3 regions of the Arthrobacter sp. UYNi723 genome follow, and region 2 is predicted to be linked to each of the others. Evidence: riboswitches for the same ligand, from Rfam matches in the RefSeq annotation. Region 2 holds a riboswitch; each other region holds the start of a gene.
The links. A riboswitch is a leader RNA that binds a small molecule or an ion and turns the genes downstream of it on or off. The one in region 2 is predicted to bind cyclic di-AMP.
Positions count from the first base shown of each region.

Region 1: it holds a riboswitch for cyclic di-AMP, as region 2 does, so the genes downstream of both, ACVWY0_RS12730 (NlpC/P60 family protein) here and ACVWY0_RS15285 (aggregation-promoting factor C-terminal-like domain-containing protein) in region 2, are expected to answer to the same signal.
Region 3: it holds a riboswitch for cyclic di-AMP, as region 2 does, so the genes downstream of both, ACVWY0_RS19695 (NlpC/P60 family protein) here and ACVWY0_RS15285 (aggregation-promoting factor C-terminal-like domain-containing protein) in region 2, are expected to answer to the same signal.

Region 1 covers NZ_JBSRZM010000015.1:302-3,564, reverse strand. The annotation lists partial or broken gene ACVWY0_RS12735 (heavy metal translocating P-type ATPase) at 1-1,007, shown strand, start outside; gene ACVWY0_RS12730 (NlpC/P60 family protein) at 985-1,734, opposite strand; cyclic di-AMP (ydaO/yuaA leader) riboswitch at 1,738-1,936, opposite strand; gene ACVWY0_RS12725 (heavy-metal-associated domain-containing protein) at 2,259-2,603, shown strand; partial or broken gene ACVWY0_RS12720 (P-type ATPase actuator domain-containing protein) at 2,675-3,263, shown strand, end outside.
Region 2 covers NZ_JBSRZM010000020.1:15,453-18,715, reverse strand. The annotation lists gene ACVWY0_RS15290 (HAMP domain-containing sensor histidine kinase) at 1-1,246, shown strand, start outside; cyclic di-AMP (ydaO/yuaA leader) riboswitch at 1,346-1,498, shown strand; gene ACVWY0_RS15285 (aggregation-promoting factor C-terminal-like domain-containing protein) at 1,504-2,232, shown strand; gene ACVWY0_RS15280 (HAD-IA family hydrolase) at 2,304-3,002, opposite strand; partial or broken gene ACVWY0_RS15275 (VOC family protein) at 3,025-3,263, opposite strand, start outside.
Region 3 covers NZ_JBSRZM010000034.1:9,592-12,854, reverse strand. The annotation lists gene ACVWY0_RS19705 (sialidase family protein) at 1-753, opposite strand, end outside; gene ACVWY0_RS19700 (PfkB family carbohydrate kinase) at 819-1,757, shown strand; cyclic di-AMP (ydaO/yuaA leader) riboswitch at 1,911-2,095, shown strand; gene ACVWY0_RS19695 (NlpC/P60 family protein) at 2,103-2,846, shown strand; partial or broken gene ACVWY0_RS19690 (Nramp family divalent metal transporter) at 3,079-3,263, shown strand, end outside.

The DNA of each region.
Region 1 (3,263 bases), on a different contig from region 2:
AGGAGCCGTCGAAGCCGCCAGCGAACACCCGATCGCCCATGCCATCGCCCGTGCAGCCAAGGCCAACGCCCCGCTGCTGCCCGTCACAGGCTTTGACAGCGCACCGGGCGGGGGCGTCCGCGGGACCGTGGAGGGCCGGCGGGTGGTTGCCGGCCGTGCCGGCTGGCTGGAGGATAACGGCATCATTCCCGCCGCAGACAACTACGCGGCGCTGCAGACGAGGGAGGCCTCCGGCGCGACCGTCATCTGGGTCGGCATTGATGGTGAGACCGAGGGAATCATCAGCCTCACCGACACGGTCAAAGAAGGATCCGCTGCCGCGATCGGACTGCTGAAATCCCTGGGGTTGCGGCCCGCCCTGCTGACCGGGGACAATACCGCGGCCGCCGCTGCTGTGGCCGCAGAGGTGGCATCCCGGCGGAAGATGCGATGGCCGGAGTCCTGCCCGAGGGCAAGATAGAGGCCGTCCGCCGGCTGCAGGCCGGCGGGGCCACAGTGGCGATGGCCGGTGATGGCGTGAATGATGCCGCCGCCTTGACACAGGCTGACCTGGGCATCGCGATGGGCAGCGGCACCGACGTTGCGATCGCGGCCGCGGACCTGACAGTGATGGGAAGCGACCTGGGCCAGGTCGCGGACGCCATCGAGCTCTCCCGGCGGACGCTGGCCACGATCAAGACCAACCTGCTCTGGGCGTTCTTCTACAACGCCGTCGGCATCCCGGTCGCGGCCCTGGGTCTGCTCAATCCGATGATCGCGGAGCCGCAATGGCAGCCAGCTCCGTCCTGGTTGTCAGCAACTCTTGCGGCTGCGCCGTTTCTCCGGCCAGAAGACGACCGGGACGTCGGTCATGCCGGCGTCCACACCCGTCCGCTGATAGGCATCACGGTGCCTGTCGCGAGGTGACCGATCCTGCGCGGGCATGGAGAAGGCCGGTGATGCGCTGCCCCCAAGGCACCGAATCACCGGCCTTCACGTTCCTATTTAGCCCGCGCGGACGAAGGTGACAGAGCCTTTGGCCGTCATCCACGTCAGGGGGTGGACGGCAGTTTCGTTCTTGCCGTTCAGCCCGGAGCTGAGGACCTGTCCGTTGCCAACATAGATACCCACGTGTCCGGGCTGCATCACCATGTCCCCGGGCTGCGGGTCCGTCACGACTGTGCCGTAGTTCATGAAATCCATCGGACCCAGGTCGCCGACGGGAATCCCTGCGGCGCCAAGTGCCTGTTCAACCAGCCTGGTGCAGTCCTGGATCATGCCGATCTGGGCGTAAGCAGCAGAAACCATGGCCGCGTTCACCCCTCCCGCGGCCGGAGCAGCCACTGGCGCAGCAGCAGGGGCTACGGTGATCGTTGCTTTCGCCGGCGCGGCGGAAACTGCCGGCGCGGCCGCGGGGGCGGCTGCAGGCTTAGGTGCCTCGACGACGGGGGCCGGCGTGGTGCTGATTTCCGGGCGCTCGTAGGAAATTGTGACCGTGGCATCGGCGCTGAACTGAGCAGGTGCCTGACTGGTGATTTCCAGGTTCGACGTCGGCTCCGCGTCCCGCTGCTGGGGTGCTTCTGCCGCCTGGGCGGCGATGCCGCTGGTCAGGACCAGACCGGAAGCGGCAGCGATAACGGCCGCTTGACGTCCGACAGTTCCGGCGTTGGCGGCCATGGATTTGGTCAATCCGGTGAGCGGGCTGGTGGGCGTGATGGCGGCGCGGCGGCGGCCATGGGTTTTGAGCGTAGACATGAAGAGGCCTCTCCCAATGCCTACGAGGTGAGCTGTCGGATTCGGATGGGAGACACCCGGCCGCATGTTCCTGCGCGAAGGCAGTACAGCGGCTTCACCCCAAGGCCTGCCCGAAGCAAGCCAAAAATTGGGTTCCCCGTCTCTGCCGGACGAAATATGCGAAAGGATCCCGGGCAGCGGCAGAGTTCGGCAATCAGCTCGGGAGTGCCGCCCTCGGAGAAAACCGGCACGGGTTCGACCGTACAGGACATCTGCCCCAATTGTCACATTTGAATAGCGGGGCCAGTCGAGGGCGGAGGACCCCGGCCCGATAATGCAACTCGAGCCCGGCCTACCGGTCTAAACAGGGGGTGCGCCGGGGCCCGGCCGCTCACGCCGGTTGTTCGATTTCCGCGGGGGGACGCCGGCATCCACCTTGCCAAATATACCCCATAGGGGTATTATTCGGGTGTTGTCAGTGAAGTGGTTTGTCCAGGCCGATGCGCTTTCCGGCCGCCACAGCCGTTCAACCCCAGCGCCTCCCCATGATTTCTCTTGCAAAGGACCGAACTGACATGTGTGCACCCGAAACCCGGACCGGACTGCCCCTCGTGGCCGCTGAACCGTCCGGATGCAGCTGCTGCTCCACCTCTTCCCGGACCCTGGCGTCGCCGGCAGTTCAAGGCAGCGACTACTCCGTCGAGGGGCTGACCTGCGGGCATTGCGTCCAGAGCGTAGAAAAGGCGGTGTCCGGCCTCGACGGCGTGACATCAGCCGCCGTCGAGCTGGTGCCCGGAGGGACATCCCGGCTAAGCGTCTCCGGCGCCCATACCGACGCTGAGGTCCGGGACGCCGTCGCCGCAGCCGGGTACAGCCTCATCAGCAGGTAGTCCAACTCCCACCCTGAGGACAGCCCTGGCGGCCTCCTTTGGGAAGACTTCCCCACACAGGAGGGGCAACGATGGAAAACCACAACAATCACGACGGCGGCGTGGACCACGCCGGCCACCAGGCCCCACGGCCCGTACCGGGCCAGGCGACGGCGGTGGCAAGTCCTCCGGCCAAGCACACCGGGCACTCCCACGCGGAGCACGGCGCCGCCGATGACCACGCGGTCCACAGCCATGGGCAGCACGCCGGGCACAGTACCGCCATGTTCAAAAACAGGTTCTGGCTCACCCTGGTCCTGTCCGTGCCGGTGGTCTACTTCAGCCCGATGGTCGGCCACCTCCTGGGCTATGAGCCCCTGAAATTCCCCGGCTCGACATGGATCCCGGCCGTGCTGGGAACGGTGATTTTCCTCTACGGAGGCCAGCCGTTCCTCAAAGGCGGCCTGCAGGAACTGAAGACCCGGCGCCCGGGAATGATGCTCCTGATCGCGATGGCCATCACTGTTGCGTTCGCAGCGTCCTGGGTCACCAGCCTGGGCCTCGGCGGGTTCGACCTGGACTTCTGGTGGGAACTGGCGCTGCTGGTCGCGATCATGCTGCTGGGCCACTGGATTGAAATGCGGGCCCTCGGTTCCGCGCAGGGCGCCCTGGACGCCCTCG
Region 2 (3,263 bases):
CCAGATCCCCAGTGGCGGTTTCCTGGACTCGGGCACCACGCGCCTGGCCCTCGACGCCGAAGACAAGCAGACCCTGCTGGCGCTGACGCAGAACGGCCTTCCCGTGAACCGCTCGCTGTCCAACGGGGATTACCGGATTGTGGCCGTGGAAACCGGCTACGGCGATGTCCTTGTCACGGGCCTTCCGCTCGCCGCCAAGGAGAGCACGCTGGCGTCGCTGGTGTGGACGTTTGTGTTCGTTTCCCTTGGCGGCCTGGCGCTGATCGGACTGGCAGGAACCGTGCTGATCCGGCGCACCATGAAGCCGCTGGAGCAGCTTTCCGAGGTTGCAACCCGGGTGGCCCGGCTCCCGCTGGACGCGGGCGAGGTGGCACTCGCGGTGCGCGTCCCGCCGTCGAACTCCAATCCCGGAACCGAAGTGGGCAGCGTAGGGCACGCCCTCAATCTGATGCTGGACAACGTCGCCAACGCACTCGAGGCGCGGCAGCGGAGCGAGACCAAGGTGCGGCAGTTTGTTGCCGACGCTTCCCATGAGCTGCGCACCCCGCTGACCGCCATCCGCGGGTACACGGAGCTGATGCGGATGACCGAGGACTTCACGCCGGACGGCCGGAAATCCCTGGCCCGGGTCCAGAGCCAGTCCGAACGCATGACCACCCTGGTGGAGGATCTGCTCCTGCTCGCCCGGCTCGATGAGGGCCAGCCCCTGAAGCTCAGCGAAGTAGACCTCACACAACTCGTGATCGAGACCGTCAGTGACGAGAAGGTCATCGCCCCGGACCACCACTGGCGCCTTGAACTGCCTGACGAGCCGCTCGCCGTCACGGGTGATGCGTCCCAACTGCGTCAGGTGCTTGTCAACCTGCTCTCCAATGCGCGCAAGCACACGCCGCCGGGGACCACCGTGGTCACCGCTGTCACGAAGTCCGCCAATGGCGGCGCAGCGGTGACGGTAACGGACGACGGCGGGGGCATCCCTGCGGAATTCGTTGACCACGTTTTCTCCCGGTTTGCCCGCGCAGACGCGGCGCGCAAGGGTACGGCGCCGGCCTCGGGCGCCGGGGCGTCCGAAGGCACTAGTGGCTTGGGCCTGTCCATTGTCCAGTCGATCATGGAGGCCCACGGCGGGAGCGTGGAAGTAGCATCGCGGGCCGGACGGACCGAGTTCGCGTTACTCTTCCCTGCCGGCGCGCTGGCGCGACCCACTGACGCCCGAGCGCAGCAAGGCGACACACCGTCGTCGTGATTCCTGTTACCAAAATGTGACTTAAGCTCCCAGCTCCTGTAGCGTCGATGACGTGTGGTTCCCGTTGGGCCGCATATCCGGATGACGCCAAGCTCTGCCGCTTCCCGGATTCCGTTTTCAGAGGCAGAGGCGGGGGACCCACCGTCCCGGGCACCAAGTGCCCTTTGGGGTTAAGCCAACACGTGATTGTGCCGTGTGGCCGGATGCCCTCATCCGAACCCGACAGCTAACTCCGCAGGTGTGAGAGGCGATCCATCATGTCTGAATTCAAGGTACAAACGCGCCCGCAGGGCGACACAAAGTCCCACAGCCACCGCAAGCAGACCCGCTTCGGTGCAGCTATGTCCCCATTGTCCAAGGCGGCCCGGATTCCCTCCGTAGGCCAGCGCGTCGCGGTGTTCGCGACGGCGTGCGCCCTGCTGGTCGGCGTCAGCGCCGCAGCACACGCTTCCGAGTCTGCGTCGCTTGCTGCCAGCGCGGACCAGGCCGCCGAAGAAGCCAGCGCCCAGTCGAAGCTGAGCTTCGAGGCAGCCGAGATCCAGCCCCCGGCCTCCCCGGAAGCTGCGCCGGCCGAGATCAACGTCGCGCCCCAGGCCGCCGAACCGGCACCTGCCCCGGCCCCGGAGCCCGCTCCTGCCCCGGCTCCGGAACCTGCACCCGCGCCTGTTGTGGCCGTCAACGACCCCGCAGGAGCGCAGGCCTACGCTGCTGGCCAGCTGGCGACGTACGGCTGGTCCGCTGACCAGATGCAGTGCCTGCAGACGCTGTGGACCAAGGAATCCGAATGGACCACCACGGCCACCAACGCCAGCAGCGGCGCGTACGGCATCGTCCAGTCATTGCCCGCTGAGAAGATGGCGAGCGCCGGCGCGGACTACGTCACCAACTACCGCACGCAGATCAACTGGGGCCTGAACTACATCCAGGAGCGCTACCAGTCTCCGTGCGGCGCGCTGAACTTCCACCTGTCGCACAACTGGTACTAGGCCGACTGAGCGGCGGCGGCGGCCGGCGTCGCTGAGCTGCGCCGGCGGATCACGATAGCGATCCGCCGGCGTCAAAGCCGGAAAGAAATGAGCTGCCGTCCCGCGGCGTCCGTTTCCACGGAGGCGGTTACGGCACGGTAATCCGCGATATGCAGCATGCCTGCCGGCAATTCGCCCGCATTCGGACCCACGGCCACCGTCCGGATACCGGCGGCAACGCCTGCCGCGATTCCGGCGGGCGCATCCTCGAACACCACGGCGTCCTCCGGATTGACGCCCAGCAGCCCGGCGGCCATCAGATAGCCCTCCGGGTGCGGCTTGCCCCGTGTGACCAGGTCGGCCGTCACGGCCGTGGCCGGCATGGCCAGCCCAGCAGCGTCCATGCGGATGTCCGCCAGGGTCCTGTCCGCTGAAGTCACCAGCGCCACTGCCTGGGCCGGGAGGCTGCGAAGCAGGTCGGCAGCCCCCGGCAACGCGATGATACCCGCAGTCCGCACCCGTTCCATCGCGCCCAGTTCCGCAGTGAGGGCCGCGACGTCCGCTCCCCCCGGCGCGAACCGGCGTACGGTATCGGCAGCCTGGACGCCGTGCGAAGTGCGCAGGATTTCGGCGATGTCCAGGCCGTACCGGGCCGCGAATTCTCCCCAGACCTCCTCCACTACTGCCGTGGAGTCCACCAGTGTGCCGTCCATATCGAAAAGGACGGCCCGGCAGGTCAGTGTTCGCGTGGCGGCAGGTGCTCGTGTGGCGGCAGGTGTGGGGATGTTCATGCTGCCTATTTTGCCCTAGGCGTCACGGCCCCAGGATGTACTGCACCGCCCACTTGTTGCCATCGGGATCAGCGAAATAGACGAAGTGCCCCCAGTCCTGGATGTCTATGTCGCTGACCTCCACACCGTTGCCCTTGAGGTGGTCGTGGGCAGCCTGGATGTCGCTGACCACCATCTGCAGGCTTGGGGCCGTACCCGGAGGGGCGTCATTGAGGCCCTCGCCAATACAAATGGAGCAGGCGGATCCCGGCGGGGTCAGCT
Region 3 (3,263 bases), on a different contig from region 2:
GCGCGGTGTGCCGCGGCTGTGCAGCAGGAGCCGCCCGTCCTGGAGGGCGGCAACCTTGTTTTCGTTGGGGGCGTGGCCGTGCGTCCGGGCGCCGATGAGCTCCCCGAGCGTCCAGGTGTCGCCGTGGTCGTCGCTGTACGCGGAAGCGGCCATGATCTCGCCGCCGGCCAGGACCACAAGCTGCTGGACCAGCCGGCCGCGGTAGGGACCGGTGTGGATCTGGATGCCTTGCCCCGCTGCGGCGAAGATTCCGGTGATGTCAGGCTCCTCGGGGCGAACCTTCTGGCGGAGCTTGAGCTGGGCGGTGATCCTGCGGTGCTGCCAGGTCAGGCCGTCGTCATCCGAGAAGCTGAGGTCGCAGTGCTGGACGTCGTCATCGGGCTCCAGTCCGGCCGCTGCTTCGAAGAATCCGGCGTGCGTTCCGGCGGCGTGGAACATAAAGATCCGGCCGTTATCCACGTCCACCAGGAGGCTCGGATCGCCGTAGCCGTTGAGGCCGCCGCCCGTCCTTACCATCTGCTGTTCGCCCCAGGTCCGGCCGTTGTCCGTGCTGCGCCGGAGCAGGAGGTCGATCGGGTTGGGCAGATCATCGAGGTTGGGGCGGCCGTCGTAGGCAGCCAGCAGGGTGCCCTGCCGCGAGACCGCGAGGGCGGGGATCCTGTATTGCCTGTAGCCGCCGGTGCCGCGGACCGCCAGGACGTGTTCGACGTCGGGCATGGCAGCCGTCATTGGCTGGTGGACATGGGATGTCATATCTCCATGGTAGGCGACGCGTAACACGCGTGTGTAGGCCGGCATATCTCTGGCAGAGTATGACCATGCTCACAGTTATAGGCGAGGGCCTTGTTGACGTTGTCCAGCGCGCCTCCGGAATCGAAGCCCACGTGGGCGGCAGTCCCCTTAACGTCGCGGTGGGCCTGGCCCGCCTCGACCATCCCGTGCAGTTCGTCGGCCGTTACGGCCGCGACGCCTACGGGGATTCGGTGGCGGCGCACCTGCGCTCCAGCTCCGTTATGCTGCCGCTGGGCCCCGACGAGCTGCCAACCAGCGTGGCCACCGCCGTAATTGACGACGACGGCGCCGCCACTTACACGTTCGACCTCGCCTGGGAGCTTCCCGGCCTGGCGGACCGCCTCGCCTTTATGCTGCAGGGAACCACCCTCCTGCACACCGGCTCCATCGCCACGATGCTGGCGCCGGGCGCCGCGGCGGTGCTCGCCGCCGTCGAGCACGCCCACCCCGCCGCGACGATCAGTTTCGATCCCAACTGCCGGCCCAGCATCATCACCGACGTGGACTATGCGCGGACGCAAGCGGAGAAATTTGTCACCCTTGCGGACGTGGTCAAGGCCTCGGACGAGGACCTGGAGTGGCTGTATCCGGGCGTGGACGTGCTGGAATCGGCGCGCCGCTGGCTGTCGCTGGGTGGCTCCGAGGGGCCGGCCCTGGTGGTGGTCACGCGCGGCGCGGCCGGTCCGTGGGGGATTACGGCCGCCGGTGAAGCCGCGATTGACGCGCCTCGCGTGGAAGTGGCCGACACCGTGGGTGCCGGTGATTCGTTTATGGCTGCGCTGCTTTCGGGGATCGTGGACCGCGGCCTGGACGGTGCGCAGAACCGGAAGGACCTGCGCGAGCTTCCGGCCGAGGGCCTGGCCGAACTCCTGGCCCACGCTGCCCGCGCGGCGGCCGTCACTGTTTCCCGCCCAGGCGCCAACCCGCCCACGCGCGCCGAACTGAACGCGGTTCCGGCGGAGTAGCGCGGGCGTCCCCGGCGAGTCGCCGCATGGGCAGGGCCGGTGGATAGCACCGCGGCCGGATCAGGCGCCGTTATGCAAATGTGACAAACAATGGTGTTTCCCGTACGGTCGAAGGCGTGCCGATTTCTCCGAACACGGCACTCCCGAGCGGATTGCCTAACTCTGCCGCTGCCCGGGATCCGTTCGCGATATTCGTCCGGCAGAGACGGGGAACCCAATTTTCGGCCTGCTTCGCGCAGGCCTTGGGGTGAAGCCGCTGTACTGCACTTGCGCAGGAACGTGCGGCCGGGTGTCTCCCATCCGAATCCGACAGCTCACCTCGCAGGCATTGGGAGAGGCCCTTTTATGTCCACGCTTAAAGCCCATGGCCGCCGCCGCGCGTCCGTCACCCCCACCAGCCAGCTTGCCGCCTTGACCAGATCAATGGCCGCCAACGCGGGCGGGGTAGGCCGCCAGGCGGCCGTCATCGCAGCCGCCTCAGGCCTGGTTCTGACCAGCGGCATCGCCGCCCAGGCCGCAGAAGCACCCCAACAGCGGGACGCGGAGCCGACGTCGAACCTGGAAGTATCGAGCCAGGCACCTGCGCCGTTCAGCGCCGACGCCACGGTCACGATATCCTACGAACGCCCGGCCGTCAGCACCACGCCTGCCCCCGTCGTCGAGGCACCCAAGCCTGCGGCCGCTGTTCCGGCGGCCGCCCCTGCGGCGAAAGCCAAGATCTCCGTCCAGCCGGCATCCGCTGCGCCGGCCGCTGCCCCCGCGGCCGGCGGCGTCAACGCCACCATGGTTTCGGCAGCCTACGCACAGATCGGCATGATCCAGGACTGCACGGTCCTGGTTGAACGGGCTCTGGGCGCCGCAGGGATCCCTGTCGGTGACCTGGGCCCGATGCAGTTCCTGAACTACGGCACGGTCGTCGCTGACCCGCAGCCCGGGGACATGGTGGTCCAGTCCGGCCACGTCGGCATCTACGTCGGGGACGGCCAGGTCCTCAGCTCAGGCCTGAACGGCAAGAACGAAACGGCCGTACACCCCCTGAGCTGGATGACGTCCAAGGGTTCCGTCACCTTCGTCCGCGCAGGCGCCTAACGAACCTGTTGATGGCCGGCTTTTCGGTGCCTTGGGGGCACCGAAAAGCCGGCCATCAGTGCGTTCCGGGCACGGCTGCCCCTCCGGACCACTCTCCGCGTATTACTAGGAGCGCCGAAATATAATTTTCGGCAACCCTAACTTGAAGGTATCCTCGTGGTGTCAGTAACCCTGAGGACGAGAACACGATGGCTACCCCCACCCTTACGGAACGGCTGGCGAGTAAGCCGCGGTGGCAGCCAATCTCATGGCAGTCCTCTTGCTGTATCAGTCAGCCAAGCTTGGCCTGGCCACCGGTCTGAGCCTGCCCCAAAATCCTCGGCCGGCGCCTCGGCACCCGCCGCCGCTGGCTGTACTGGCTCCAGGCCGAACTTGTCGCCGGGGCAACGGACATGGCGGAAGTCATCGGCGGCGCAG